One region of the Actinoallomurus oryzae genome, then DNA from elsewhere that is predicted to be linked to it. Evidence: riboswitches for the same ligand, from Rfam matches in the RefSeq annotation. Region 1 holds a riboswitch; each other region holds the start of a gene.

Region 1 (10,107 bases):
GGTACCCGTCCACGTGCAGGACGAAGTCGTCGAAGGCGTCGGCGTCCGGCTCGTCGGACACGTGCAGGTCCTGGTGGAGCTGGGCCGCCTGGACGAGGGTCCAGATCTGCGCGCGCACGACGGGCAGCTTGGCCGGGTCCAGCGCCTGCACCGTGGCGTACTCGTCCAGGAGCTGTTCGAGCTTGGCCAGGTCGCCGTACGTGTCCGCGCGGGCCATCGGCGGCACCATGTGGTCGACGACGACGGCGTGGCCACGGCGCTTGGCCTGGGTCCCCTCGCCCGGGTCGTTGACGATGAACGGGTAGACCAGCGGCAGGTCGCCCAGTACGGCGTCGGGCGCGCACTCCGCGGACAGGCCCAGGCCCTTGCCGGGCAGCCATTCGAGCGTGCCGTGCTTGCCGAGGTGGACGACGGCGTCGGCGCCGAAGGTCGCGTCCAGCCAGCGGTAGGCGGCCAGGTAGTGGTGCGACGGCGGCAGGTCGGGGTCGTGATAGATCGCCACCGGATTCTCCCCGAAGCCGCGCGGCGGCTGGATCATCAGCAGCACGTTCCCGAACCGCAGTGACGCGAGCACGATCTCGTCACCTGCTTCTTCCCGACCAACCTGCCCCGACCGACCTCCCGGCACGGTGTAGAGCTCGCCCGGCGGCTCGCCCCAGTGCTCCCGTACGGCCTCGCGCAGCGAGTCCGGGAGCGAGGCGAACCAGCGTTCGTAGTCCTCCAGCGGCACCCGGGCGGACGCGGCGCGGAGCTGTTCCTCGGTCAGCCACTCCACGTCGTGGCCGCCCGCCGCGATGAGCGAGTGGATCAGCTCGTCGCCGTCGGCGGGGTGGTCGCCGACCTGGTAGCCGGCCTCCTTGAGCGCGGTCAGCAGGCGTACCGCCGAGACCGGGGTGTCCAGGCCGACCGCGTTGCCGACACGCGCGTGCTTGGTCGGGTACGACGAGAGCACGATCGCGAGTTTCCGTTCGGCGGGTGGCGTGTGCCGCAGCCGTGCGTGGCGCACGGCGATGCCGGCGACGCGGCCGGCGCGCTCGGGGTCGGCGACGTACACCGGGATGCCGTCGGGCCCCTCCTCCTTGAAGGAGAACGGCACCGAGATCAGCCGTCCGTCGAACTCGGGGATGGCCACCTGCATGGCCGCGTCCATCGGCGACAATGCCGCGTCGGAGGCCTCCCACACCTCCCGCGAGGTCGTCAGGCACATCCCCTGGATGACCGGGACGTCCAGGCCCGCCAGCGCTCCGGCATCCCACCCATCTTCGGCGGAGGCCCCGGCCGCGAGCACGGTGACCACGATCGCGTCGGCACGGCCGAGCAGCTCGAGCAGGCCCTCGTCGGCGGAGCGGAGCGAGCCGCAGAACACCGGCAGGGCGTTGCCGCCCGCCCCCTCGATCCGCTCGCAGAGCGTGTCGACGAACGCCGTGTTGCCGGACAGCTCGTGCGCCCGGTAGAAGACGATCCCCACCGTGGGCCGGTCCGCCCGCGTCTCGTGCTCGCCGTGCACGCCGTACTCGGGCATCCGCTGCGGCGGCGCCCAGGGCTCCTCGTCGCCCGGCGACAGCATCCCGGCGAGGAAGCGGCGCAGTTCGCGCAGGTTGCCGACGCCGCCCTCACGCAGGTAGTCGAGGGCCTCGGCCGCGACGCCGGCGGGAACGGTGGACAGCGCCATCAACTCGGCGTCGGGCGTGGCCTCGCCGCCCAGCGCGACCAGCGGCAGGCCGCGCCGCCGCAGGTCCTCCACGCCCTCGCGCCAGGTCTTCAGGCCACCCAGGAGCCGGACGACGACGGCGTCGGCGTCCGCGCAGAGGGCGTCGAGGTCGGCGAGGGCGAGCCGGGTGGGGTTGCCGGTGAGGTACCCGGCGGAGCGGGCCGACAGCAACTCGGTGTCGGCGGTGGACAGCAGCAAGACACGCACGTGTGGGTCCTTCCCTCGGGGGTCCTCGCCCCGGCTCGGGTGCCGATCGCCGACGGCGGGAAGTCTCCTGACTCTCGGGTCACCGCACACCCGCGGCCTTCCAGCAGGTCGCCGTGAAGCCGGGCTACCGTACGCGCGGGTGCACTCACCGATCACAGTTGCGGGACAGTCCCGGACTCCCACCGGGTTCCCTCCCTCGCCGTCGCGCGGCCAGTCTACGAGAGGGAGATTCGCCGCGGCAGGGGCGCTACGTGCCGTTCGTCGCGGTTACGGTGGTGGACATGAGCAGCTCGGCTCTCACCGCGGAGCGTGCCGACGTGACACCGCCGGCGCGCGTCGCGCCGCTGGTCGCCCGCTACTCCGGCTATCGCTACGAGGGTCTGCCGGCGGGCACACACCGGGGGTTGCCCTCGCAGTACGTCACCGTGGTGCTCAGCCTCGGCAAGCCGACCCGTACGACGCAGCCCGGCCGTCATTCGGACGCGGCGGATTTCGCGGCGCTCGCCGGGGGGATGCACACGCGCCCGGTGCTGATCGAGCACGACGGCGACCAGTACGGCGTCCAGCTCGACCTCACCCCTCAGGGGGCCAGGGCGCTGCTGGGGATGCCGGCCGGCGAGCTGGCGTCGGCGGTCGTCCCGCTCGACGGGCTGCTGCGGACGCGGACGGGCCCGCTGGTCGAACGCCTGGCCGAGGCGCCGTCGTGGCCCGCACGGTTCGCCGTCCTGGACGACGTGCTGTCCCACGACGCCGACCGGCCGGGCGCGCCTCCGGACGAGCTGCGCCACGCCTGGCGGCTGATCACACGGAGCGGCGGCCGGGCGCGCGTCGCGGACATCGCCGCCGAGGTCGGCTGGAGCCGGCGGCACCTGGCCGCGCGGTTCACCGCCGAGTACGGCCTGACGCCGAAGGAGACGGCACGCGTCGTACGGTTCCAGCGGTCCAAGCGGCTGCTGTCGCGGCCGGACCGGCCGGCGCTCGCCGAGGTCGCGGCCGTGTGCGGCTTCTATGACCAGGCGCACCTGGCGCGCGAGTGGAACGAGCTCTGCGGCTGCCCGCCCTCGGCGTGGCTGACCGGCGAGGACCTCCCATTCATCCAAGACGGAGGCGAGGACCCCGGCGGACGATAGGGCCATGAGCGAAACCATGATCTGGCCGTCGTTCCGCTACTCCGACGCCCACGCCGCCATCCGGTTCCTGGTCGACGCCTTCGGCTTCGAACGCGTCGCCGTCTATGAGAACGGCGACCGCGTCGACCACGCCGAACTCCGCTGGCCGCTCGGCGGCGGCGTCATGCTCGGCAGCTCCTCCCGCGAGGACAGCTCCATCGCCGGTCTGCCGGCCGGCACCGGATCGGTCTACGTCGTGACCGATGACGTGGACGGCCTGTTCAAGCGGGCGTGCGCGGCCGGTGCCACGGTCGTACGGGAGCCGCTCGACGAGTCGTACGGGCGCGGTTTCACCGTGCGCGACCCCGAGGGCGTCTTCTGGAGCTTCGGCACCTACGCGGGGTCGGGGAGCTGACCCTACGGCGTCACCACCGGGCAGCCGAGCCACTGCTCGACGCGGCTCGGTGGTGGCGCCGTCCCCTGGGAGACCGCGAGCCGCAGCGGCGCGAAGTCGCCCTGCGGCCGCTCCGCCGCGAGGCGGCCCAGGAACGCCGACGTCGACAGCAACACGCTGGCACGGTGCCGCCGCACCCCCTCGGCGACCAGGGGGATCGAGCGCTGCCGTGAGTCGAGGATCGCGCACGAGCCGGTGAACAGCGGAAGGAAGATCGTGTTGCGCAGGCCGACCGGGTCGTAGGTCTTCGACACCGAGAACAGCACGTCGTTCTCGCGCAGCCCGAACGGCTCCATCGCCAGGTAGGACTCTTCGGGGTCGCGGTGGGCGTACGTCGCGGCGTGCTGGCCGTACGCCGGCGCGTCGGGGATCACCGGGTGCGGGTCGGCGGAGGCCGCGGCGGGCAGCGCGCTGATCAGCTCGACCGGCGTGATCGTATGAGGATGGCGTCCGGGCATGCAGACCGCGAAGGCCGCCGGGGGCAGCGCCGAGGCGTCCGGATCGGCCAGCACCGCGACCGCGCCGATGCGTACGACGCCGAGGAAGGACCAGACGAGCTCCATCGAGCCGGGCAGCGCGATCGCCACACGGTCGCCCGGCGCGACACCGTACGCGCGCAGCAGTGACGCGACGCGGGCCGCGCCCCGGTGCACCTCGCCGTGGGTGTAGACGTCGTCACCGCACAGGAACGCGGCCCGTTCAGACCAGCCGAACGCGTGCGTCCACTGCCTGAGCACCTCCGCCAGATTCGCATCCGGGGATGGTCCGGGCATGCGCGCTCCTCCCCATCGTGGGCCCCCCAGCGACACTAGGCCGGGCGGCCGTGCCGGGACAGACCCGGAGCGTGATCAAATAGATTCTGAGGAGGCCATCTGTGGACACCCTTCGGGTCGCGTTGATCGGTTATGGCACCGGAGGTGCCGTCTTCCACGCTCCGCTCATCTCCGCCGCGCCGGAACTCGAACTGGCCGCCGTCGTGACGGCCGACCCCGACCGGCGGGCGAGCGTCCGCAGCCGGTACCCGGACACGGAGATCCTGGACCGTACGGACCCAATCTGGGCGGGCGGATACGACCTGGTGGTGGTCACCACGCCGAACCGCTCGCACGTCTCCCTCGCTCGCGCGGCGCTCGACGCCGGCCTGCCGGTCGTGGTCGACAAGCCGGTCGCCCCGACCGCGGCCGAGGCGCGGTCGCTCGCCGGGGGCCCGCTCGTGGTCCCCTTCCACAACCGGCGCTGGGACGGCGACTTCCGCACGGTCGCCCGGCTGTGCTCGTCGGGCGCGCTGGGCCGGGTGCTGCGGTTCGAGTCGCGGTTCACCCGCTGGCGCCCGCAGATCAAGCCGGGCTGGAAGGAGACCGCCGACCCGGCCGCCGCCGGCGGCGTCCTGTACGACCTGGGGTCACACCTCATCGACCAGGCGATCACCCTGTTCGGCCCGCCGTCTTCGGTCCACGCGGAGATCGACGTCCGCCGCCCGGGCGCGGAGGCCGCCGACGACGCGTTCGTGGCCCTGACCCACGCGAACGGCGTCCGGTCACACCTGTGGATGAGCGCCATCTGCGCCGACCTGGGCCCGCGCTTCCGCGTGCTCGGCGACAAGGCGGCGTACACCTCGTACGGGCTGGACGGCCAGGAGGCCCAGCTCCGCGACGGCCGGACACCGGACGACCCCGGGTTCGGCGTGACACCGCCGGAGGCGTACGGCCTGCTCGGCACCCCGGGCCGGACCCAGCCGCACCCCACCGAGCACGGCCGCTACCAGGACTTCTATCCGGCGGTCGCCGCCGCGATCCGCGGCGAGGCACCCCCTCCGGTCACGCTGGACGACGCCGTCGCCGGCCTGGAGGTCATCGAGACGGCGCTGGGCCGCACTCGCTAGGGCGGTGACCGGGAACCCCCGGTGTCTCTCTCCCGTCGAAGCCGATCATGGGTGGGGTCATGGATGAAGGGCGTCAGCTGATCAACGGGCGCTACCGCCTGATCGAGGTGATCGGGCAGGGCGGCATGGGCACGGTCTGGCGCGGTCATGACGAGATGCTCGACCGCGAGGTCGCCATCAAAGAGGTCACTCTGCCGCCCGGCCTCGACGATGACGAACGTGCCGAGCTCAGCACGCTCGCACTGCAGGAGGCGCGTGCCACCGCCCGGCTCAGCCATCCCGGGATCATCACGATTTTCGACGTCATCGACGACGACGGCGTCCCGATCATCGTCATGGAGCTCCTCCCCGGCCGTTCACTCGCCGACATCCTCAAAGAAGAGGTACGCCTGCCGTACCGGCGCGTCGCCGAGATCGGGAGGGCGGCGCTGGAGGCGCTGCGGGAGGCGCACGCGGCCGGCGTCGTCCACCGTGACCTCAAACCCGCCAACATCCTGATCAGCGACCGGCGGATCGTCATCACCGACTTCGGCGTCGCCCAGCGGGTCGGCGAGCGCACCGACGAACCCGGAGACGTCACCGGCACCCCGGCGTTCATGGCCCCCGAACAGGCCGAGAACGCCGCCGCCAGTCCCGCCGCCGACCTGTGGGCCCTCGGCGCCACGCTCTTCAACGCGACAGAGGGCAGACCGCCGTACGAGGGCCCGGACTACGCCACCGTCCTGCTGACCCTGCTCACCCAGGACCCGCCGGCGCCGGTACGCGCGGGTCCGCTCGCGCCGGTGATCACGGGGCTGCTGCGCCGTGATCCGGAACGACGCCCGAGTGCGGAACAGGTCGCCGAACAGTTCGCCGAGATCCTGCGCGATGAGCCAGGCGGCGCGACGACCAAGGCCACCACCGCCGAAAGACCGGCCATCGTGCCCGCGGTCACCGAGAAGCCGACCGCGCCGTCGCCGCCGGAGACCACCGGCCCGGCCGACCCGGTCGAGGACTCTCCCGTACGGAGGGTCCCCCACCCGGATCCGGACCGGGATCGCTGGGTCCCTCCCGCACCCGCCACACCTCACCGCCCACGGCCGCCGGTCACCAAGGCCGGCCGAGTCCGAGTCCTGGCCATCACGACTCTCGCCATATTGGGCGTCACCGTGTTGTATGTCGGAATCCATACCGCCTCGGTCGGCTCGCCCGCGAGTGCTCACTCTGCAACGCCGTCGATCCTGCTATCCGAATCCCCTCCGTCCGTCCCGGGCGCGCAGCCGGATGACCCCGAGGGTTTCGACCAGACGGCGTTCAGCCCGGACGGCGACGTCGTGGCGTTCGGCGGAGACTCCGGGGTCCTGCGGTTGTACGACACCGCCACCCAGAAGCTACGGCGCTCCTGGAAGATCGACGGCGAGATCGAAAGGCTGGCCTTCAGCCCGGACGGCCGGACCGTCGCCGCCGCCCTCGACAGCGGGTCCGTCGACACCTGGAACCTCGCCACTCGTAAGAAACACGAGTTCTCCAGGCTCGATGATGTGGTCGACGAGCTGGGATACAGCTCCGACGGCCGGACCCTCACCGCCGTGGGCGCGGCCGGCCACGTCGCCATCTGGTCCGTCCGCACGGGAAAGCGCGTCTCCAGCACCATCCCGCCCACCTGTCTCGGCATGGCGTTGAGTTCGAACGGGTACGACGTCGCCTGCGGCTACGACTACGGCGAAGACGGCGACAACGGCATCCGCATCTGGAACGCCAAGGAGAACAAGCAGCGCACCTCATGGCCTGGGGCCGAACCTGACGGAATGGCGTTCAGCCCCGACGGCAGGACCATCGTGTTCCCCGGCGCGCACGACAACGGTCTGGAATTGTGGGATATCGCCTCTCATACCAAGACCATCCAGTTGCACAGCTTTTCGGTGGCGCCCGACAGCGGGCTGGCGTTCAGCCCGGATGGCCGGGCCCTCGCCGTTGCCTCGTTCGACTCGGGCGCCAGCGATGACTCGAGCCCCAGCGACGACACCGTCGAGATCTGGGAGATTCCCGGCGCCAACAAGGCAACGACGCTTCGGCTCATCGACAGGCCGAAGACGCTGGCCCTCAGTCACGACGGCAGCATGCTGGCCGTCGCGGAGGGGCACGGCATGTTGTGGAATGTGCGGTCGCACGAGCAACTCGCGTCCTGGACCGGATGACATCCGGCGGGCGGAGCCTGGCCACCGCCGGCCCGACGACCTCGGCGCCGGAGATCGCTTCGGGCAGGCGCGGAGGTTCGCGGGCCGGGTCGAGAGACAACGGCGTGGCCGTGCGGCGCAGCCGGCCGAGCAGTTCCGCGGTCACGGGGCGGCGGGCGGGTCGGCGATCGGGGTGTTCTGGCCGGCGGCCAGCCACCATGTGCCGTTCCGCTTGATCAGGACATACATCGCCATCTCGGAGAAGCCGGGTCCGTCAGTGCCGTCTTGCAGGGCGCGTCTGCGGATGTGGGCGATGGCCACGTCCGGAGCCGGTGCGAGTATTTGGACCGGTTCGAACCGCGAGGGAGGAGCGACTCTCTTCGCCATGAGGGTGTGGTGGATCTCGTTGAGCTGCTTGTAGCCCGCCAGCGTGCGTCCGTAAGGGCTGCCCCAGAGGATGTCGTCGGCGAACATGCGGTCGTACGCATCGGCGTCTGTGGTGTCGCCGCCACCCTGGAGCGTCTCGATGAGCCGCTCCACCGCGGTGGACGCCTCGTCGGTCGCCGCGGGTGAGTGCAGGCGCGGACGTTCGCCGTCGAGAGTCTCCTGCGGGCGCAGTCCCCACAGCGACCGTCCCCAGCGCGCCAGGCCGGTGAGCATCCGGCGGCGTGCCTCGGCCTGTCGTGCCCGTGGCTCGCATCGGCCCCGGTCGTCGAAGTCCTCGAAGATGTCGAGGGCCACCTGCGGCCCGACGCCGGCCATCCCGAGCTCTGCGGTGATCCCGCGCAGGTGTTCGACCGCCCTGACCCCGCCGCCGGTGCCGTAGCCGACGAAGCCCACGGCCTTGTCCTGCCACTCGGCGTACAGGTGGTCCAGCGCGTTCTTCAGCACGGCGGTGGTGGAGTGGTTGTACTCCGGTGACACGAGCACGTAGGCGTCGAAGCCGGCGACCAGCTCCGCCCAGGCCTTCGTGTGCTCCAGCGCGTACCGGCCGAACGCGGGCGGTTCGGGTTCGGCGAGCATCGGCAGGCCGACCTCTTCCAGGTCGACGACGGTGAGATCGAGGGCGAGCTCGCCGGGTTCGGGGCCGGCGCAGATCCACTCGGCGACCGCACGGGCCCGCCGGGCCGGGCGGGTGCTGCCGGCGAGGACGCCGACCCGCAGCGTTTCGGCCATGGTGTTCCTCCTGTACGTCTCGTGGTGAGATGGCCGAGACGCTAGGGGGTCAAGTGAACTTGAACGCAAGCCCGCGCGATCGCGGGGCCGCAGAGTGGCACGTCTCCGGCCTCACGGTCGGCCAGGTCGCCGAGCGCATGGGCATCGCCAGGTCGGCGGTGCGCTGGTACGCCGACCAGGGCCTGCTGCCCTGCGAACGGACGAGTGACAACCAGCGCCGCTTCTTCGCCGACGTGCTGTGCCGCGTCGCGATGATCCGCGCCGCGCAGCGGGTCGGGCTCACCCTGGAAGAGATCCGCGTGGCGCTCGCGGCCCTCCCACCCGGCCGGCCGCCGACCTACGAAGACTGGAACAGGCTCGCCGAGCGGCTGCGCGCGGTCATCGTGGAACGCGTGGACCAGCTGCTGAACCTGCTGGATGAGTTCGAACCGAACCGCGCCTGACGTGGTCGCTACTTGGGCAGCTCCGCGACGATCTTCGGGGCGAGCATGTCGCGTGCCTCGGAGTACGGCAGGGTGACCGAGTAGAACGGGCACTCGCTGCCGACGTGCGACCACGTGACGTCCAGGCCCTTCGGGGTGAGGAACGGCGAGACGCGCGGTGGCTGTGGCCGTTTCGTGTTGAACGGCTGCCCCGGACGGAAGTCGGCGGGCTCCGTGCCGCCGGTGCACACCAGCGCGAGGTCGGGGTCGGTGGTGTGAGGCTGCACGCGTTGCATCAACGTGGCGATGCCGCTCGTGGTGACCGTCCCGGGGGCGAACACCTGCTCGCCCGTCAGTGACTGCCCGGTGCGCAGATCGACGGTGACGGTGATGTGCGGCAGCTCGAAGTCGAGCGGGTGGCAGAACTCCTTCGGCAGCTCGTACCGGACGGTCACCAGGTGCGGGCCGCGCAGCCCGATCTCGGGCTTGGCCCCCAGCACGGTCGGCTTCGTACAGGCCGGCTGCTGCCTGGTGGTCATCTGCCGCATCTCGTCGACCGCCCATTCGAGCGGGGCGGCCAGGGCGTCGTTGACGCGGCGGCGCAGGGCCTCGTCCTTCCCGCCGCTCACCTGGACCAAGCGGGCGCCGCTCAGGTCGAGGCCGGTCACCGACCGGTTGTAGGAGGCCAGTTCGACGCGCAGCGGCGCCACGGCGGCCTTCTTCGGCTTGTGGTGGGTCAGCACGATCGCGGCGGCACCGGCACCGCCCACGACGATCGCGCCGGTGGCCACGGCCACCACCTTGGTCGCGACGTTTCCGCCGAGCAGTTTGGTCAGCACGCCGTGCCCGGCCTTGCCCGCCACCGCGCCGGCGTGGGCGCCCCCGCCCGGCGCGACCTTCGCGACGAGCATGGCGAACGGGAACAGCGCGGCCAGGCCGGCCGCCGCCTCGGCCAGACGCCGCCAGCCGTTGGACTCCCACTCCGGCCCG
Region 2 (10,107 bases), on a different contig from region 1:
ACTTGCGGGGCCGCCGCGCAAAGCCCGCCCGCCCCGGGATCCAGACGCCCATCTCCCGGGGCGGGCGGCGGTTCGGCCCAAGCCCGGTGGCCGTGCCTGGTCACCCACCCAGCATCGCGAAAGGAGCCATCCCAGATTGGCGCGCACTCGGGTTACCGCACTCGCGGCCGTCCCCCCGGCCGTCGCCTCGTCGGAACGACGTGGCGCGAGGCGATGAGCGCCGCGCAGCTCACCGGTGCGGCCCTGGTCCTGGCCGGCCTGTTCGGCCTTGCGTTGTCCATCCGGCACGTGATCGGCGGCCGCCGTACGAGCCGAAAGCGCCGGCGGCCTTCGCACCGCCGTCGCTGAGCCGTACGGCCCCGTCCCACACCGCCGCGCGGAGGCCCGGCGTCGGCGGCGACCGGACCGGCGCGACGAGGGTGACCGCGACGCTCCACACCCCAGATCGGTGCACATTCGGCACACACATGCCTTTCCGGGGGAAATGCCGCATCATTGCGCGGGTGAGTCATGCCGAGGAACTGCATCCCCCGCCCTGGCTGGCCGCCGACCGCACCGGCGCCGAGCACGAGCCCGACGCCCTCCTGCGAGCCGCGCGAGAAGGGGACGAAGACGCGTTCCGCACGCTGTACCGGCAGATCCACCCCCGGCTGCTGCGCTACGTACGGACCCTGGTCGGCGACGACGCCGAAGACGTCACCTCCGAGGCATGGCTCCACATCGCACGCGACATCGCCATCTTCGAGGGCGACATCAACGGCTTCCGCGGCTGGACCGCGACCATCGCACGCCACCGCGCGCTCGACCACCTCCGCCACCGCAAACGCCGCCCCGTGGCGCACACCCCCGTCGACGAGCTCCCCGAGCAGACCGCACCCGAGGACACCGAGACGACGGCCCTGAACTCACTGTCCACCGAGGCCGCCCTCGCGCTCATCGCACGCCTCCCCCACGACCAGGCCGAGATCATCATCCTGCGCGTCGTCGTCGGCCTGGACGCCAAGACCGTCGCCAAGATCATCGGCAAACGCCCCGGCGCCGTACGCACCGCCGCCCACCGCGGCCTGCGCCGCCTCGAGCACCTCATCAACGACCTGGAGCCCCCGCGATGAACGACGACTCCGGCCTCGATCCCGACACCGCCGAACGGATGCTCCGCGGAGAACCCACCGGCCCTCCCCGTCTCGCCCGGCTGCTCACCGCCGCCTCGGCCCCTCCGCAGACCGGACCGGCCGAGGGCGAACGGGCGGCCCTCGCCGCGTACCGCGCGGCCCGGCTCGGCCGCCGGGCACGGCGAGGACGACGGATCCCCGCTCTGCTCAGCCTCAAGGCGATCCTGATCGGACTCGCGCTCCTCCTCACCGGCGGCGTCGCCGTGGCCGCGACCGCGCATCACCTCGCCGCCCCGCCGAGAGACCGGCGGCCCCATCGCACCAGGACGGCGGACACGTCCACGACGTCCCTGACCCGCGACACACCACGACGATCCGTACACCCGACCGCCCGGCGGCCGGCCCCGCGGCCCGCGCACCCCGCGCCTCCCCGTCCACGGCCGACGCCGCACCAGAAGAACAAGACGCACCCCATCAACACCCCGAAAGGCAAGGCGAAGGGAAATCCTCACAAAGGCGCGCCGGGTGCCTGACCACGGCCTCCGCCGGCCTCAGAACGTCTCGTCGAGGCTCACCGTCCCCTCGACGGCGACCTGGTAGGCCGACACCCGGCGTTCGAAGAAGTTCGACAGCTCCTGCACGTCCTGGAGCTCCATGAACGCGAACGGGTTCTCCGTGCCGTACCGGATCGGCATGCCGAGGCGGGCGAGGCGCTGGTCGGCGACGTTCTCCAGATAGGCGCGCATGTCGATGGCGCTCATGCCGGGCAGGCCCTCGCCGCACAGGTCGCGGGCGAAGGCCAGCTCGGCGGCGACGGCCTCCTCCAGCATCGCCGTCACCTGCCCGGTCAGCTCCTCGTCGAACAGCTCCGGCTCTTCGGCGCGTACGGTGTCCACGACGCTGAAGGCGAACTCCATGTGCATGGACTCGTCGCGGAAGACCCAGTTCGTACCCGAGGCCAGGCCGTTCAGCAGCCCGCGGGAACGCAGCCAGTACACGTAGGCGAAGGCGCCGTAGAAGAACAGGCCCTCGATGCACGCGGCGAAGCAGATCAGGTTGAGCAGGAACGCCCGACGGTCCGCCTTGGTGCGCAGCTCCCGCAGCTCGCCGATCGAGTCGATCCAGCGGAAGCAGAACTCCGCCTTGTCGCGGATCGAGGGGATGTTCTCCACGGCGGCGAACGCCCTGGCCCGCTCGTCGTGGTCGGGCAGGTAGGTGTCGAGCAGGGTCAGGTAGAACTGGACGTGCACGGCCTCCTCGAACAGCTGCCGCGACAGGTACAGGCGTGCCTCGGGCGCGTTGAGGTGGGCGTACAGGTTCAGCACCAGGTTGTTCGCCACGATGGTGTCACCGGTGGCGAAGAACGCGACCAGCCGGTTCACCAGGTGCAGTTCCTCGGGCGTCAGCCGGGCCAGGTCGGCGAGGTCGGAGTGCAGGTCCACCTCCTCCACCGTCCAGGTGTTGCGGATCGCCGCGCGGAACCGGTCGTAGAAGTCCGGATAGCGCATCGGCCGCAGCGTCAGATCCATCCCCGGGTCCAGCAAGCTCGTGCGGCCTCCTTCGTCGGAGGAGTGATCCAGAGACACTGTGCTTTCGATTCGCTCGCTGCGCTCGCTCATTGGCACGCCTCGCAGGTCTCGGGGTTCTCCAGGGAGCAGGCGACCGCTTCGGCCACCGGGGTCACGGTCGTCTGGGCGATACGCGTCGCCGGGCGTGACCGCAGGTAGTAGGTGGTCTTCAGGCCCGAGCGCCACGCGTAGGCGTACATCGAGGACAGCTTGCCGATGGTCGGGCTCGCCATGAACAGGTTCAGCGACTGGGCCTGGTCCACGTACGGCGTCCGGGCGGCGGCCAGGTCGATCAGCGCCTTCTGCGGGAGTTCCCACGCGGTCCGGTACAGGGCGCGCAGGTCGCCGGGGAGCTCCTCGATCCCCTGCACCGAGCCGTCGGCGCGCTTGATCGCGTCGCGGACCCGCGGCGTCCACAGTCCCCGCTTCTTCAGGTCCGCCACCAGGTAGGTGTTGATCTGCAGGAACTCCCCCGACAGCGTCTCGCGTTTGAAGACGTTGGACACCTGCGGCTCGATGCACTCGAAGCAGCCCGCGATGGAGGCGATGGTCGCGGTCGGCGCGATCGCCACCAGCAGCGAGTTGCGCAGCCCGACCTGCCCGATCCGGGCGCGCAGCGCGTCCCACTCGGCGGCGTGCACCGGCGCGGCGTCCGGCCAGTGGTCCGGGTGCAGGACGCCGCGAGCGGCGCGGGTCCGGCCGTACTCGGGATGTGGGCCGTACGTGGCCGCCAGCGCCGCCGACTCCCCGTACGCCGCGAGCGCGATCTCCTCGGCGATGCGGGTGGACAGGGCCAGCGCCTCGGCCGAGTCGAAGGGCAGCCGGAGCCGGAAGAACACGTCCGCCAGACCCATCACGCCGAGCCCGACCGGCCGCCACCGCCGGTTCGCGTTCGCGGCCTCCGGCGTCGGGTAGAGGCCGCGGTCGATCGTACGGTCCAGGAACCGCACCGCCGTACGGGCCGTCGCCTGCAGACCCGCCCAGTCGACCCCGTCGTCGGTCAGGTGCGCGGCGAGGTTGATCGAGCCGAGGTTGCACACCGCGGTCTGGGAGTCGTCGGTGACCTCCAGGATCTCGGTGCACAGGTTCGACAGGTGCACCACGTTGCCGGGCTCGGCGGTCTGGTTGCAGGCGCGGTTGGCCGCGTCCTTGAACGTCATCCAGCCGTTGCCGGTCTGCGCGAGGGTGCGCATCATCGCGCCGTACAGCCGCCGCGCCGGGATTTGGCGCACGGACCGGCCGTCGGCCTCGGCCGCCCGGTACGCCCGGTCGAACTCCTCGCCCCACAGGTCGACCAGCTCCGGCACCTCCTTCGGGTCGAACAGCGACCACACCTCATCGGCCTCGACCCGGCGCATGAACTCATCCGGCACCCAGTTGGCCAGGTTGAGGTTGTGCGTACGCCGCGCGTCCTCGCCGGTGTTGTCGCGCAGTTCGAGGAACTCCTCGACGTCGGCGTGCCAGGGTTCGAGGTAGACGCACGCGGCGCCCTTGCGCCGCCCGCCCTGGTTGACGGCGGCGACCGACGCGTCCAGGGTCCGCAGCCACGGCACGATCCCGTTCGAGTGCCCGTTCGTGCCCCGGATCAGCGATCCCCGGCTGCGGACCCGGCTCCAGGAGATCCCGATCCCGCCCGCGTACTTGCTGAGCCGCGCGACCTGCCCGTACCGCTCGTAGATCGCCTCCAGCTCGTCGCGCGGTGAGTCGAGCAGGAAGCAGGAGGACAGCTGCGGGCGGGCGGCGCCGGAGTTGAACAGCGTCGGCGAGCTCGGCAGGTACGCCAGCCGCGACATCAGCCCGTACAGCTCGGCGGCCTCCCCCACGTTCTCGGCCAGTCCGCACGCCACGCGCAGGAAGAAGTGCTGGGGCCGCTCCAGCACCCGCCGCGTCGTCGGATGCCGCAGCAGGTACCGGTCATAGACCGTACGCAGCCCGAAGTAGGTGAACCGGTCGTCCGCGCCGTGGTCCACCAGGGCGTCCAGCGCCGCCGCCTCGCGCGCGACGAACCCGGCGGTCTCCTCGTTCAGCAGCCCCTGCTCATAGGCCGCCGCGATGGACTCGGTGAACGTCACCGGCCCGGTCTCCTCGGCGATCGACCGGGCCAGCAGGCGCGCCGCCACCGTCGAGTAGGCAGGGTCGGTGATCACCAGCGCGGCGGCCCGTCGTACGGCCTCGGCCAGGTCGCCGGCGTCGCCGACGCGGAGCGGGTCGGCGTCCGGCAGACCGGCGCAGGCACGCTCGATCTCCACGGCGAGCGTGCGCTCCGGATCGCCGTCCGACGCGGGCGGCGCGATGAGCTGTTGTGTCACGTGCTCTCTTCCTCGCGAGCTTCTTTCACTGGGTTCCCTCTGGCACCGATTGCCGCAGAGGCAACAGGCACACAAGGAACACGAGAACCATACATGTAGTGGCATCCACACCACAGCACCCCTAGATGTTGGGTGCGTCATCGCTGTGCCCCTGTACGCGGGCATGCCGAAGACTCCCGGCGGCCGACCTGCCGGGAGTCTTCTCGCTCGGGCCTTATGCCGTGGCCGGTGCCTCCACGGACCGGGGTTCACCGGCCGCACGGGCGAGCAGGCGTTCGGCCATCGGCGCGAAGCACAGGCCGATCGCGGCCCACATGATCGCCTGGGCGGCCACCGAGTACAGGCGGAAGGAGAACAGCAAGACCGCCAGGACCAGGAACGCGATGGAGAACCCGACCATCAGCAGGTACAGGCCGCCCCGCGCGCGGATCGTCTCCTCGTGGCCGATCGCGGGCGGGTTGGCCGGGTACTTGACGAAGGGGATCAGGTAGAAGCCCAGGAAGCCGCCGAGGGCGACCAGCAGCGCCAGCGTCCGTGGCCGCAGGTTCCCGGTGCGGCCGCAGGCCAGCAGGTAGGCCACCACGTACAGGCCGCCCATCGCGGCACCGAACACGATGACGCCGGCGCCGATCCCCACGTTGGCCTGGACCGTACGGCTGAAGAGGTCCGACCCCGCGGCCTCGGGGGTGATGCCCGCCGCCCTGTCGAGCAGGGCCTGGGCGGCGTCGCGCCCGCTCTCGTAGTCGATGGCCGCCTGGATCTGCGGCTCGGCGAAGATCCGGGCGAAGACGAACGCCAGGATCCCTCCGATCGCGCCAACGAGCAGCCCACGCACGATGAATCGCCGTTCCACGGCGTACTCCTTCGGGTGCGGTGTCGCGGGATCAGTGGCAGGGGAACCCGAGGAAGTGACGCGCGTCGTGCACGAACTCGTGGATGTACATGTTGTCGCCGAACACCGAGGTGGCGCCCTGGTCGACGCCGATGAAGTAGTACGCGGCCAGGCAGAGCAGCACGGTGCCGAACAGCCACAGAGCGGCCCGGGCGCCCGGCACGACGAGGGGTGTCGTACGGGTGGTGGGCAGCGTCGAGGTGGTCATCGCAAGAGCCTCCTAAAGGGATCCGGCGTCCCTGTCACGGGTGGAGCGCTTCTGACGGCGGAGGGTCTGACTTCCCGGCCCGTGGGCCGGATCACAGTGGCGCGACCGCGCCGGATTTGCACCGGCTTCCTCTTACCATCACGTTCGTCCGGAGCGTACGACCGGCGTTCCGGACCGTCAACATCGCGGGAGGTCGCACCCCATGGCCGTTCGTCTCTGCTGGTCACCCACGCGGCCACCGCCGCGACCCGGCAGGCCCGCTTTCCCGGTGACGACGAACCGCTCGACCCGCGCGGGGCCGAGACGGCGACCGCCGGTCAGGGAGTGCTGCGCCGCCTGGCCGTGCCTCCTAGGGCGTGTCTCAGCCCGCGGTGGCGTCGTCGCCCCAGACGCCGGTGACCAGGCGGATGTAGTGGCCGGCGGGCGGCAGGCCGGGGTCCGGTGCGGCGCCGAGCATGGCCAGGGACAGGTGGGCGTGCGTCTCGGCGACTTCGGCGAGGGCGTGCCGGCCGCCCGAGGTGTACCAGTTGGCGACGCCGCTGCACATCTGCAGCAGGGCGAGCCGTGCCACCGAGGGGTCCGGGACCTGGAACGTGCCGGCCGCCTGGCCCTTCTCGATGACCGATTCCCACAGGTCCTCGTACTCGTCGCGGAGCGCGACGATCGGACGGCGGCGCTCCGGCGAGAGCGCGCGCAGCTCGGTGTCGACCACGAGCGTTTCGGACCGCCGCAGAGCGTGAGCCACGACGTGGGTCTGCACCAGGCCGTTCATCGCGGCCACCGGTGAGGGTGACTCCGTCAGGACCTGGCCCGCCGCGGTGAGCAGCCGGTCCAGGCTCGTCTGCATGATGTCGACGAGCAGGTCTTCCTTGGTCCCCATGTAGTGGTAGAGCGTCGCCGAGGACAGGCCGGCCGCGTCGGCCAGCTCACGGATGCCCGTCCCGTGGAAGCCCTTGGCGGCGAACAGCGCCACCGCGGCGGCGCGGACCCGGCCGTCGGGCTGGGGCGGCCGGCTCACCGGACGTTCCACCGGTAGCGGGTCCAGCCGCCGACGGGCTCGGCGCCGATGCTCCGGTAGAAGCTCTCCGCCGCGTCGTTGCCGTGCGCGACGTCCCATTCGAGGCGGCCGCGGGTCAGCGACCGCAGGGCGGACAGCAGCTCGCGGCCGAGGCCGTACCGCCGGTACTCGGGTTTGATGTACAGGTCGTCCAGCCAGATGCCGGGCCGGGTGTCCCAGGAGGAGAACGTCGGGTACCACAGCGCGAACCCGGCGACGGCGTCCGGTTCGTCCGGCGGCGAGGCGATGTGGGCCCAGGCGACCGGATGCTCCCCGAACAGCGCCTCGTAGGTCTCCTGCCGGTCCAGCCGCACCCGGTCGGCGACGCCTTCGTGCGCGGCGTGGGCCAGCAGCAGGGCGCAGATCTCCTCGAAGTCGGCGGGTTCCGCGGGTCGTACGGGCATCAGACCTCCTCGAGCCGTCCGCCGACGAGGGTGGCCAGCACGCGGATGCCGGCGATGTCCTCGGTGGCGGTGGACGTGGGATCCGCGGACAGTACGGCGAGGTCCGCGAGCTTGCCGGGGGTGATGCTGCCCTTGCGGCGCTCCTCGAACGCGGCGCGGGCCGAACCGAGTGTGTAGGCGTGCAGCGCCTCCAGGGGGGTGACTCCCTCCTCGGGAACGAACGGCCGGCCGCTCTCGGTCCGGCGGCCGACCATGGCGCGCATGCCGAGGAGCGGAGCCCCGCGTACGACGGGCCGGTCGGAGCTGCCGGGGACGACGAGCCCGGCGTCCAGGAGGGAACGGTGTCGGTAACACCAGCGCACGCGCTCCTCTCCGAGCGCCGCGCGCATGCCGTCGCCGATCTGGCCCACGAAGGTGTGCTGGGGCACCGGGATGACGCCCAGCTCGGCGAGGCGGGCGACCTGACCGGGGCCGGCCACCCCGCAGTGTTCGATGCGATGCCGGGGATCGGGGCGCGGGAACCGGGTCTGCGCCTCCTCGAAGGCGTCCAGGACCAGGTCGATGGCGCGGTCGCCGATGGCGTGCGCGGCCACCTGCCAGCCCGCCGCGTGCGCGCCGACGATGCGTTCCCGCAGCTCTTCGGCGGGGAGCTGGAAGTAGCCGCGGTTGCCGGGCTGGTCGGCGTAGTCGTCGTGCATCGCCGCGGTCCGTCCGATGAGCGAGCCGTCGGCGAACACCTTCACCGCCCCGAGCCGCAGCCGGTCGTCGCCGAACCCGGTACGCAACCCCAGGTCGAGCCCGAGCGCGCCCGGGGCTCCCTCGATCGGGTGGGTGGAGTCGCCGGTGACCATCAGGCGTACCCGGACGCCGAGTGCGCCGCCGTCGAGGGCGTCCTGATAGGCGGCGGCCTCGGTCGGTGAATGGCCGATCCAGCCCAGCCCGATACCGGCCTCGGTGCAGGACGTGATGCCCTCGGCGCGGTAGCGCTCGCTCGCGGCGGCGATGGCCTGAACGAGCTGCTCGCGCGGCAGCGGGTACCGCAGGTCGCGGACGAGCTGCTGGGCCGCCTCCTCCAGGAGCCCGGTGTCGGGGTGGACGACGCCGCCGTCCGGCGGCCGGTCGCCGATCTCACGCAGCAGCCGGCCGCCCACCACCGACATGTGCGCGGAGGTGTGCCGCAGCCAGACCAGGTGGTCGGGTGCCACGGCGTCCAGGCGGTCGCGGTGCGGGTGGCCGCCGAGCTTGTTCTGGTCGTAGCCGGAGCCGATGATCCAGGTGCCCGGCGGCTGGCTGCGAGCGCGCTCGGCGACCGCGTCGTACACCTGCTCCAGGGTGTGCATCGGCGGGGTGGACAGGTCGAGCTCGGTCAGTGAGAGACCGAACAGGATCATGTGGTTGTGCGCGTCGTCGAAGCCGGGCACGACCGTCGCTCCGGCCAGGTCGACGACGTCGGCGGCGGTGACGCCGTCCAGCTCGTCGTCGAGGGCCACGATCCGGCCGTGGTGGATGCCGATACGCCGGGCCGAGGGACGGGCCGGGTCGACCGTGACGGCCGACAGGTTCGTCAGGATGGTGTCGATGCGCATCAGGTCACGTACCTCTCGGCGAGCGCACGGAACCACGGGCCCCACGGCTCGGCGCCCGAAGAGCCGATCTTGACGATGGTGCGCCGGCCGGTCGCGAACTCCGGCGCCCCGGCGGGGCTCGCGCAGCGGAAGCGGTGGACCGCGCTGGTGGTGCCGACCCGGTCGAGCCACAGCTCGACGCGCATCGCACCCGGCGCCACGACCGGGGCGTGGAACTCGATGGCGAACGCGCGTACGGCGTACCGCAGGTCCTCGTGCCGGTCCTCCAGGCGCCGCCAGCCCATGCCCTCGGCCTCGTTCCAGGCCGACAGGGCCCGCTCGACGTGGACGGCGAAGCGGCTGTTGTGCAGGGTTCCGTTGGGGTCCATCTCGTCGAAGAAGACCGGGCTGTCCCACGCGAAGTGGGCCTTTTCGCTCATGTGTCCTCCTCCTTGACCAGACGTACCCGCCCGCTCATGCGCGTCGCCCGGTCGTAGGCGCCGGCGGCCTCGCGGGGCAGCGCGCCCTTGGCCACGCGCTGGGAGGCCGTCATCGGCAGTTCGTCGCGCAGCTCCCAGTAGCGCGGGACCTTGAAGTAGGCCAGGCGCTCGTCGCAGTAGGCGGCCAGCTCGGCGGCCGAGACCGTGCCGTCGGTGGCGACGTACGCCTTGGCCTCCTCGCCCCGCAGTTCGTCGGGGACCGGCACCAGCGCCGCGGCGCGGACGGCCGGATGCCGCAGCAGGACCTCTTCGACCTCGGTGGCGGAGATGTTCTCCCCGCTGCGCCGGATCATGTCCTTGAGCCGCCCGGTGTAGTAGACCCGGCCCTGCTCGTCCATCCGGCCCAGGTCACCGGTGTGGAACCAGCCGCGGCGGAACGCACGCGCGGTCGCCTCCTCATGGCCGAGGTAGCCGTCCATGAGGCCGATCCCGCGCAGGACGATCTCGCCGACCGAGCCGCGTTCGACCGGCTCGTCGGCCGGGTCGACGATG
Region 3 (10,107 bases), on a different contig from region 1:
AGGCGGCTCGCCCCACCCGCCGCAGGTCACACCGCCGCAAGGACGTCAAGATCCCGTCTTCCGTCCAATGGATGGTGGACTCCATGACCATGGCCCCCGCCTTCGTACGCACCGGCCGTTTGGACATCGTCGCGAGCAACGCGCTGTGCAGGGCCCTGTACTCACCGATGTTCGACAGCGACACCACCGGCGACCGGGGCTGCGCCAACTTCCCCCGTTACTTCTTCCTCGACCCCGGCTCCCACGACTTCTTCGTCGACTGGGAGGAAGGCGCGAGGGCCACGGTCGCAATGCTCCGCGCCGAAGCCGGACGTGAACCTCACGACCGGGCCCTGCGTGAGCTTGTCGGCGAACTGTCCACGCTCAGCCCCGACTTCCGCACCATGTGGGCCAGTCACGATGTCCGAATCCATCACGAAGGCGTCAAGCGGCTGAACCATCCCGAAGTCGGCCGGCTGGAGATGACCTTCCGCTCCCTGAACCTGCCCCTGCCTCAACGGGCCGTACACGACCTGATCATCTACACCTCCGAGCCGGGCACCCCCTCGGAGGACCGCCTCAAACTCCTCGCCAGTTGGTCGGCACCGCAGACCTCACCCACGGAACCGATCCGCCCGCCCCGCTGACCTCACGCGTTCATGAGAGGGATTGATCAGAAATACAAAAAGTGTCCTTGACCTGCAACGACAGGAATTGCTGAGGGTCCTGCCGACTGCAAGGAAAGTGTTCCGGGCACCGAACGGCCCGGCACACAGCCTGCGGGCGAGGACGCGGTCCGCGCCGCCGAGACAGCGACTCGGCGTCCCGCTGCCGCCCAGCTACCGCAACTTCCTGTTGGTCAGCGACGGCTGGGCCGAGATGCCGACCAACGCGGGCACGTTGCGAACGCGGCGGCGACCTGTTGCCCAACGACAGCTTCGGCGCGCTGCTGCTCAGTGCACGCGACAAGTGGCCGGCCGAAGCGAAGGCGGAGGCCTGACGCTCACAGGCCCGGATAGCCCCGCCAAAGAGGCGACGAGCGAGGAATCAGCATCGGCCGCCGACACCCGGGCCACCGATGGTCTCCATCGTGCGAGCGACGTAGCCGCTGTAGGTTCGGCCGGCGCGACCGGGCACAGCGCACGGAGCGGACGGTCGCGTGTCAGGGAACACGCGCAGGCTCCCGGCGGGTAACCGGATCGGCATCGCAGTGCGTCCTGATAGTGGCCACGACGTCGTGGCCGTGAATCGGAGGAACGCGCTGTGATGACGATGGCCGGTCGATACATGGCCGGTGCCGCCGGGCTCGCGCTGGTCGTATCGCTGATGGGATGCTCGGCGAGCGGAAGCGGGAAGAAGACCAGCCGCGTCGAGGGTTCGCCCGTGACGGCGGCTGAGGCGCTGGACCAGGCGGCGAAACGGCTCCGCTCCGTGCAGACCTACCAGGCCTCGGTCTCCGTCTCCACCGTCGTGGGCAGCACCAGGAAACACCTGTTCGGCGAGATCACGAGCCGGTCGAAGGACCAGGCCCTGAAGTACGCCGTCCCCTTCTTTGACGAGGAGGGGAACGCCACCTCGGACTCGACCCAGCTCCTGCTCGGGGACAAGTTGTACATCAAGAACCGGAAGTTGCTCGAGGTCATCCACAAATCCTGGATCGGCATCCCGCTCAGCGGGCTGAAGCCGACCGACACCTACGTCGTGGCCCTGCTGGCCCAGATCCACCAGCCGGACCCGCTGCTGCACGCCAGGATGTTCACCGCGTCCAAGGACGTGCACCTGGTCGGCCGGGAGACGACGGGCGGGACCGCCACCACCCGCTACCAGGGAACGTTCGCCCTCAGCGAGGCGCTGGCCAAGCTGGACCCCACCGAACGTACCGAGGCACAGGCGGTCTACGGACCGTTCGGCACCACCCCGTACTTCGAAGTCTGGATCGACGACCACCAACTGGTCCGCAAGGTCAACATGGTCGGCAAACGCGGGGCGAAGCACCGGATCAACGCGACCATGAACTACTCCACCTTCGACACCCCGGTCTCGATCACCACGCCGCCCTCGAACGACCTGAAGAACCTCCCCGGCCCTGCCACGAAGAACATCCCGATCTGACGCTCAGCCCGAGCGGCGCCCGCGGGAAGGATGACCCGTGGGGCCGCCCCGGCCGGCCGATCAGCCTCTACCGCCTCGCCGAACGCCTCCACCAGATCGGCATCCAGCCCGGCCCCACCCGTTCCACCGCCTCTTCCAACTCGCCACCGAGGTCCCCGCCGCCATCCTCGCCCGCATGCTCGGCATCCACATCAAATTCGCAGTCCAACGGCAACGCGCATCCTCCGGCGACTGGATGACCTACGCCGCCGATGTCAGCCGCCGTATCCCGGAAAACCGATGAACGACGCGTCAGCCCTCGTCGGGTCGTGAGGTCCACCGGTTCTCGACCTTGGCCAGCCGCCAGTAGGCGATCGCGGCGGCCCAGACGGCGACGAACAGGCCGACGATGATGAAGCCGACGTTGTCCAGGTTCAGCCCGGCGACCCAGTTGGTCACCGGGCTGTCCAGGCCTGCGTCGTCGTGGAGCAGGCCGACGATTTCGATGGTGCCGATGACGAACGCGACGGCGACCGACAGGCCGGTGATGGTGAGGTTGTAGTAGACCTTGCGGACCGGGTTGGCGAAGGCCCAGTGGTAGGCGAAGTTCATGAAGGTGCCGTCGAGAGTGTCGAACAGGCTCATTCCGGCGGCGAAGAGCACGGGCAGGATGAGGATGGCGTACCAGGGCAGGCCGCCGGCGGCGCCGCTGCCGGCCAGGACGAGCACGGTGATCTCGGTGGCGGTGTCGAAGCCGAGGCCGAACAGCAGGCCGATCGGATACATCTGGGCGGGGTGGCCGATGGCGCGCAGGAGGCGGCCGAGGAAGCGGTTGAACAAACCGCGCTGGTCCAGCCGTGCCTCCAGCGCCTGCTCGTCGAACTCGCCACGGCGCATCGTGCGCCAGACCGCCAGGATGCCGATCAGGGCGAGCAGGTTGAGGAAGGCGATCAGATAGAGGAAGCCGCCGGAGATGCTCGTACCGATCAGCCCGAGTGTCTGATGGGTCTCAGAGTCCTGGTTCATGAGAGTGCCGGCGATGTGCGTGCCCAGGGTGATGAGCGCGGCCATCGCGATGACGATGCTCGAGTGTCCGAGCGCGAACCAGAACCCGACCGACACAGGGCGCTTGCCGTCGGCCATCAGTTTGCGGGTGGTGTTGTCGATCGCGGCGATGTGATCCGCGTCGAAGGCATGGCGCATGCCCAGGGTGTATGCGGTGACGCCCAGACCGACGCCGAAGACCTTGGTGCCGATCGTGTAATGCTGGGGCGCGACCAGCAGAATCAGCACGCCCCAGGCGACGACGTGCAGCGCGGCGATGACGCCGAGCAGCCCGGCGAGACGGAGCCAGTCCCGTCTGCTCAACGCGGAAAGGACCGTGGACAGACGGGAGGTCATGGTTCGCCTTCCAGCACCTCGTGGACGACTGCGTCGGTGCCGTGGCCGGTCTCCTGGCTGACGGGTCTCGCACCGCCCGCCTTCCCAGGCCCAACGGGCCCAGTGGCATGCGTGGACAGTGCACCCGATCACAGTGGCGAGGGCCGCGCCGGTCCTTCACCGGCTTCCCGAACACCACGGCGCTCACAACGTACGACGGAAGCACGAAGCCTGCAAGGCTGGTTGATCATGCACCCGCCGCGCAGAGTCGTCAGGGCGTGTCGGTCACTGGTGCCTCAGTCCCAGGTCATGGAGAGCGTCGAGGAGCGACTTTCGTGAGGTGCCGTGCCAGGCCACGAAGCCGTCGGGCCTGACGAGGGCGGTGTCGTCCATCGTGGGAAGCACGTGGACGGGCAGGTCGACGCCGGCTGAACCGGTCACCGTTCGCCATCGCCGGCGATCGGCTGGGGTGAAGAGGGTCCAGTGCGAGCCGATCAGGTCGAGCGTGGAGACCTGGCCGGCGGGGCTTGTCCAGCGGTGCGGGAAGCGGTGGCCGGGCCGGACGATGTCGTCCAGGACATTGATGGTGCCGTCGTGTGGGGGATAGCCGTAGAACATCATGCCTCGCAGGTAGTCGACGGCGGCTTTGTCGTACAGAGTGTCCGGGTCGCCTTCCAGCGACTGGTAGCCCTGATGCATTCGGCGGGAGAGAGACAGGGAGGCCCGGGCGGCGGCCTGGCGTTCGGGTTCGTAGGTGCGCAGGAGCGCCGGGGTGAACGGCCCGTGCAGGACCGCGGCGAGCTTCCAGGCGAGGTTGTGCCCGTCCTGGATTCCGGTGTTCATGCCGAGTCCGCCTGCCGAGCTTTGTACATGGGCGGCGTCACCGGCCAGGAAGACGCGGTCTTGCCGGAAGGAGGAGGCCATGCCGATGGCGGCCTCCCACGCGTTGACGGTGTGCAGTTCGATGGGGATCGTTCCGTCCCCGATCGCGGCTGACAGCAGTTCAAGCGTCTTTGCCTCGGTCAGGTCGGCGAGACCGTCCGGCTTGCCCGGATAGTCCATGATGTGCGAGGACCACTGGTCCAGGCCGTTCTTCGACATCAACGTGGCGTAGACCGCGTCGTTGCGCACGAAGCACATGTGCGTCCCCCAATCCCGCAGGACGGGCCCGAGATCGGCGCGGAAGAACGCGGTGTTCAGATGGGAGATGACGCTGCGGTCGGGCATGGTGATCCCCAGCCTGGCGCGCACGTCGCTGCCGGCCCCGTCGGCGCCGATGAGGTAAGCGGCCCTGACCTGTCGTTCCTGGCCCGTGGCGACATCGACGACCCGTGCACGTACGTGATCGGTATGGGCGGCGAGGTCGACCAGCCGTACGCCGAACCGGACCTCGCCGCCGTGGCGCCGGAGTTCCGCCAGCGCCAGGCGCTGAACCTGGTCGTGGGTCAGGACGAGGCGTGGGTTCACCGGGCTGCAGGTCTTGAGCCGCTCGGCGTACGGCGCAGGCAGCCGTCCTTCGTGGAGGGTGACGCCGAGCCCACGGTCCTTGAACACCGTCCGCAGGGGAGGGCCGCCCTCCCAGCCGACCTGCTCCAGCACCGGTCCCAGGCCGACGGAGCGGAAGACCTCCAGGGTGCGAAGGCTCGTGCTCGCACGCGGCACCGTGGATATCGCGTCTCGCTTCTCGATGACCAGTGGCCGGACGCCCCAGTGGGCGAGGAACATCCCCGTCGTCAGGCCGACCGGCCCGCCGCCCACCACCAGCACCGGCACTTCCTCGATATTCATCGCCTACCTCCATCACGTCTCTCGGGGCGATGGGCGACAACGCTGCACGCTCAAGTCGGCTTGAGTGCAAGATGACGGGGGTGGAAGACGAGCGCTACTCGATCAGCCAGGTCGCCCGATGCTTCGATGTGCCGGTATCGACGCTGCGGTACTACGACGACCTCGGCCTACTCCCCGCGGCCGAGCGCCGGGGGAACGTGCGCCACTACGGTCAGGCGGAGTTGCGCCGCCTCGCGCTCATCCAGCGACTGCACCACCGCGGTCTGGTCAGCCTGACCGGCACCGCCGCGCTGATCGCCGAGACCCCGGACTCGGGCGAGCCCTCGGGGCGAGAGGTATTGATCGCCTCAATCGAGACGATCACGAAGCGGATCCACGACCTGCAGGCCGCCCAGCAACTCCTGGAACACCTGCTCACCTGCCCGAAAGCGGATCCGGTACGCGAATGCACCCACCTGCGCGCCGAACTCGGCCAGGCCGTCAACGCCGCACTCGGCACCCGCGGAGCGGCTGGCTTAAACCTGGCGGGACGGTCACCACCGGTGCCGTCCACGGGCCGCGTGACATGGGGGCTCGCACACGCGTGCAGTGGCGAGTAATTGCAAGCTTGATGTAGCTGCAACCTATTTGCAATAGTGCTCCCATGGCTACCTACTCACTGCCGGATCTGCCCTACGACTACGCGGCGCTGGAGCCCGCGATCACCGGGGAGATCCTGGAGCTGCACCACTCCAAGCACCACGCCGCGTACGTCAAGGGCGCCAACGACACCTTGGAGCGGCTGGAGGAGGCCCGGGAGTCCGAGCGGTTCGGGGGTCTGGTCGGGCTGGAGAAGACGTTCGCGTTCAACCTGTCCGGGCACGTGCTGCACACGATCTTCTGGGACAACCTGTCCCCGGACGGCGGGGACCGGCCCGACGGTGAGCTGGCCGCGGCGATCGATGAGCACTTCGGATCCTTCGACGCGTTCGCCAAGCAGCTGTCGACCGCGACCTCCGGCGTTCAAGGGTCGGGCTGGGGGGTGCTGGCCTGGGAGCCGCTGGGCCGGCGGCTGGTGGTCGAGCAGGTCTATGACCACCACGGCAACGTCGGGATGAACACCACGCCGCTGCTGGTCTTCGACGCCTGGGAACACGCCTACTACCTGCAGTACCGCAACGTACGCCCCGACTACGTCCAGAAGCTGTGGTCGCTGGTCGACTGGAGCGACGTCACGGCGCGCTTCGAGGCGGCCCGCGCCAAATGAGACCGCGGCGCCCGCCGAACCGGTGATCGTGCTGCGAACATGTCTCTGCCGGTCCGGCGGGCGCCGCCCACATCGCGGGAGCCGCGATGGTTGATCGAGATCGATCTGCATCAGGATGCAACCGCGTTGAGCGCGGTGCATTCCCTCACCGACCCGTACCGGGTCGCATTTCTCGCCCCTCGTCGTGATATTCGTCCGGACGGTGCGGTTCGGCCGTCAGATCGGCCCGGCCGCCTGTCTACGGGTGAACACGGCCATCAGGTGGCCGAGGCGGACGGCGGCGAGAGTGAGCAGGAAAAGCGCTCCGCACAGGATGGCGCTGGCCGCGGAGGCCGCGAGGCGGTAGTGCAGCGAGAGTACGAGCCCGGCCGCGGCTGATCCGGCCGCGAGCAGGCCGCCGAGTACCGTGGCGGGCACGACCCGGCGGGTCCACAGCAGGGCGGTGGCGGACGGGCCGACGAGCAGCGCCAGTGGCAGGGTGGCGCCGATCGCCGGGGCGGCGGTCACCACGGTGACCGCGAGCAAGCTCAGCAGTCCCGTGTCGATCAGACGGGCAGGGTAGCCGAAAGCCTGTGTCACGTGCGGATCGAAGGCGGCCAGCAGCAGTTCCTTGTGCACGGCCGCGAGCACCGCTACGACGCATGCTGCCACGATGCCTGCCACCACGATGTCGCCGGTCGTGACGGTCAAAGGTGATCCGACGAGCGCTGCGGTCAGGTCTTTGCTGAAGCCTTGCCGGCTGGAGATCAGCACGACGCCGAGCGCCAGCGCGCCACTGACCAGGATCCCGGACTGCCGGCCGGGCTGACCGGAGGCGATACGGCCTCGGCCGGACAGCGCCACCGCGCCCGCCGCGGCGACCGCGGCTCCCAGCTTGATATCCGAGCCCACGATCGTGGCGGCGACGATGCCGAGGAACGCGACATGGCCGAGTGTCTCGGTGAAGAACGCCAGGCGCCGCAGGACGACCTGGACACCGAGGCTTCCGCAGGTCGCTCCCGTGAAGATCAACTCGGCTGCCGCCCGGACGCCGAACCCGGTCATCGGTCTCTCCTGATTGACAACAATTTTCGTTTTTCACTCATGTGGCCGATGCAAGGGAGGGCCGGCGGAACATCGCGCCGCGTTCCTCGGTGGCGATCCGGCAGAGGCGGCACGCTGCCGCGTGATCCGCTTCGGCGTCGCGAGACCCGGGCGCGCCGTGCCGTCGTGACGGCGAGGGAGAGCGTGAACAGTGCGCCCGTCACCACCGTGATCGCGCCACCGGCGGCGACGTCGTAGCTGTTGGAGACGAGTACGCCGATGAGGCCGCCGGTCGATCCGGTGAGGACCGCGACAGCGGTTATGGCGGGTATGCGATGAGTCCACAGGCGGGCGGTGGCGGCGGGGGCGACGAGGATGGTGACGGCGAGGATGGCACCGACGGCGGGTACGGCGACCACGATGACCGCCTCCACCGTCAGGAGCAGCGCGATGTCGATCACGGTGGGCCGGTATCCCGCGGCCGCGTAGCCGCCGGGGTCGAAGGCGCGGAAGGTGAGCTGCCGGCCCGCGACCCCGAGCAGGGCCACGACGAGCACGCCGACCACGGCGACGGCGACCAGGTCGCTGTCACCGACGGTGAAGATCTGACCGACGGTGTAGGCGCTGAGGTCCTTGGAGAAGCCGGACTGAGCGGACAGCAGGACGACGCCGAGTGCGAACCCGGCCGACAGCATGACGCCGATCGCCGTGGTGGTGTCCTGTTCGCGGCGGCGGGACAGGGCCAGGATGCCCAGCACGATGAGTACGCCGAACAGGCCGCCGCCGGCGTACAGGTTGATTCCGGCGATGGCGGCCAGGACGACGCCGGGGAAGGTGGCGTGGGTCATGGCGAGGGTGAAGAACGGCAGCCGGCGGAGCACGATCTGGACGCTGATGAGCCCGCCGACCGTGCCGAGCACGACGGCCTCGATGATGGCGCGGTCGACGGCGGTCACGAGGCCTCCCCTGTCGTACGGAGCCGTGCGGTATGGATCCGGCGGCCGACTGCCGCGGCGGCGAGCGCGACCAGGTAGAAGGCGATGAGGACGAGCACGACCGTGCCGCCGGAGGCGAGCCGCAGTCCGTGGTGGATGGAGGCGTCGTAGCTGATGGCCAGGCCGCTCCAGCCCGCGAGTGCGCCGAGGACGGCGGCGAGGGGAATGATGACGGCGAGCCGGTCCCAGACCGCTCGCGCGGCTGCGGCGGGCACGATGAGCAGCGCGATGACCAGGACGGTGCCGACGGCCCGTACGGAGGCGACCACGACGAGCGCGACGATCGCGTTGGTGGCCAGGTCCAGCGCGCCGATCCGGTAGCCGGCCGCCTGGGCACCCTCCGGGTCGAAAGCACGCGCGATCAGCGGCCGCCGAAGGACTACCAACGCGGCGATGACCAGCACGGTCACCACGAGGGTCTCGGTGAGCTGCTGCTCGGTGACGGTGAGGATCCGGCCGAACAGGAAGGCGGTCAGATCCGCGGTGTAGCCGGACTCCCGCGAGACGAGTACGACACCGATCGCGAAGAACGTGGTGAGGAGTACGGCCAGGGCCGTGTCTTCGGTGACGGCGCGGTGGCGGGTCAACAGGGTGAGGAGTACGGCGGTGAGGCCGCCGGCGATCAGCGCGCCCCAGAAGATGCCGCCCTCACCGGTGAGCAGGTAGCCGATGACCACGCCGGGGAAGACGGTGTGGGTGAGGGCGTCGGTCATGAACGCCAGCCGGCGCAGCAGGATGACCACCCCGACCGTGCCGGCCAGCGCGCCGAGGATGAGCAGTTCGACCAGCGCGCGGGCCATGAACGGGTAGGTGAACGGTTCGATGAAGATCTGATTCATGGGCTTAGGAGTGAGCGACGATGACGCGGTCGCCGCGCAGCTCGAGCGCATGCCCGCCGTAGGTGGCGCGGAGCCGTTCGGGGGTCAGGGTCGCCTGTGTCGGGCCGAAGCCGTACTGACGCCGGTTGAGCAGGCATACCTCTTCGCAGGCCAGGTGGGCCAGGGCGAGGTCGTGGGTGGAGACCACCACGGCCGCACCGTCGGCTTTGAGGGTGGCGATCGCGTCGAGGATAGCTTGTTCGCTGACGGCGTCGACGCCGTTGAACGGCTCGTCGAGTAGGAGCAGGCGGGGTTCGGCGGCGATGGCACGGGCGAGCAGCACGCGTTGCCGCTGCCCGCCGGACAGGGTCCCGAAGCGATGTTTCGCGCGGTCGGCGAGACCGACCTGTTCCAGCGCCCGTGCCGCCGCCTCCCGGTCGGCGGCACGGGGGCGGCGCAGCCAGCCGACCCGCCGGTACCGGCCCATCAGCACGACCTGCCCGACCGAGATGGGGAACTCCGGGTCGAGCATGTCGGCCTGCGGCACGTACGCGACGTCGCGGCGGGCCCCGGCGGGCGTGGTGCCGAGCACGGTGACGCGGCCCGAGGCCAGGGGGACGAGGCCGAGGATCGCCTTGATGAGTGTGGACTTGCCGGCGCCGTTCGGGCCGATCAGGGCGACGGCCTCGCCGGGGGCGACCGTGCCGTCGATGTTCTCCAGCGCGAGCGCCGGCCCGTACGCGACGCCGACCTCGTCGAGATCCAGCGCCGGGACCATCCCCATGGC

What was found. Region 1 has a riboswitch for cobalamin ahead of cobN (cobaltochelatase subunit CobN). Riboswitches for the same ligand answer to the same signal wherever they lie in the genome.
Region 2: another riboswitch for cobalamin. It lies ahead of ABEA10_RS27395 (CbtB domain-containing protein); the one in region 1 lies ahead of cobN (cobaltochelatase subunit CobN).
Region 3: another riboswitch for cobalamin. It lies ahead of nicT (Nickel transporter NicT); the one in region 1 lies ahead of cobN (cobaltochelatase subunit CobN).

Annotation. Positions count from the first base shown of each region.
Region 1 covers NZ_BAABHF010000045.1:118,492-128,598, forward strand. Annotated here, with positions in the region: gene cobN (cobaltochelatase subunit CobN) at 1-1,918, opposite strand, end outside; cobalamin riboswitch at 1,979-2,111, opposite strand; gene ABEA10_RS35685 (helix-turn-helix domain-containing protein) at 2,200-3,048, shown strand; gene ABEA10_RS35690 (VOC family protein) at 3,053-3,442, shown strand; gene ABEA10_RS35695 (AMP-binding protein) at 3,445-4,254, opposite strand; gene ABEA10_RS35700 (Gfo/Idh/MocA family oxidoreductase) at 4,356-5,363, shown strand; gene ABEA10_RS35705 (WD40 repeat domain-containing serine/threonine protein kinase) at 5,423-7,540, shown strand; gene ABEA10_RS35710 (SgcJ/EcaC family oxidoreductase) at 7,682-8,695, opposite strand; gene ABEA10_RS35715 (MerR family transcriptional regulator) at 8,749-9,138, shown strand; gene ABEA10_RS35720 (serine/threonine-protein kinase) at 9,147-10,107, opposite strand, start outside.
Region 2 covers NZ_BAABHF010000029.1:1,465-11,571, forward strand. Annotated here, with positions in the region: gene ABEA10_RS27365 (hypothetical protein) at 214-348, shown strand; gene ABEA10_RS27370 (RNA polymerase sigma factor) at 504-1,112, shown strand; gene ABEA10_RS27375 (hypothetical protein) at 1,109-1,645, shown strand; gene ABEA10_RS27380 (ribonucleotide-diphosphate reductase subunit beta) at 1,664-2,656, opposite strand; gene ABEA10_RS27385 (ribonucleoside-diphosphate reductase subunit alpha) at 2,728-4,989, opposite strand; gene ABEA10_RS27390 (CbtA family protein) at 5,204-5,842, opposite strand; gene ABEA10_RS27395 (CbtB domain-containing protein) at 5,874-6,089, opposite strand; cobalamin riboswitch at 6,129-6,283, opposite strand; gene ABEA10_RS27400 (TetR/AcrR family transcriptional regulator) at 6,451-7,107, opposite strand; gene ABEA10_RS27405 (GNAT family N-acetyltransferase) at 7,104-7,550, opposite strand; gene ABEA10_RS27410 (amidohydrolase) at 7,550-9,136, opposite strand; gene ABEA10_RS27415 (acyl-CoA thioesterase) at 9,136-9,555, opposite strand; gene ABEA10_RS27420 (AMP-binding protein) at 9,552-10,107, opposite strand, start outside.
Region 3 covers NZ_BAABHF010000016.1:180,866-190,972, reverse strand. Annotated here, with positions in the region: gene ABEA10_RS11560 (helix-turn-helix transcriptional regulator) at 1-626, shown strand, start outside; gene ABEA10_RS11555 (SCO4651 family lipoprotein) at 1,246-2,091, shown strand; gene nicT (Nickel transporter NicT) at 2,383-3,471, opposite strand; cobalamin riboswitch at 3,498-3,665, opposite strand; gene ABEA10_RS11545 (FAD-dependent monooxygenase) at 3,736-5,238, opposite strand; gene ABEA10_RS11540 (MerR family transcriptional regulator) at 5,310-5,837, shown strand; gene ABEA10_RS11535 (superoxide dismutase) at 5,882-6,484, shown strand; gene ABEA10_RS11530 (metal ABC transporter permease) at 6,701-7,528, opposite strand; gene ABEA10_RS11525 (metal ABC transporter permease) at 7,525-8,463, opposite strand; gene ABEA10_RS11520 (metal ABC transporter permease) at 8,460-9,341, opposite strand; gene ABEA10_RS11515 (metal ABC transporter ATP-binding protein) at 9,346-10,107, opposite strand, start outside.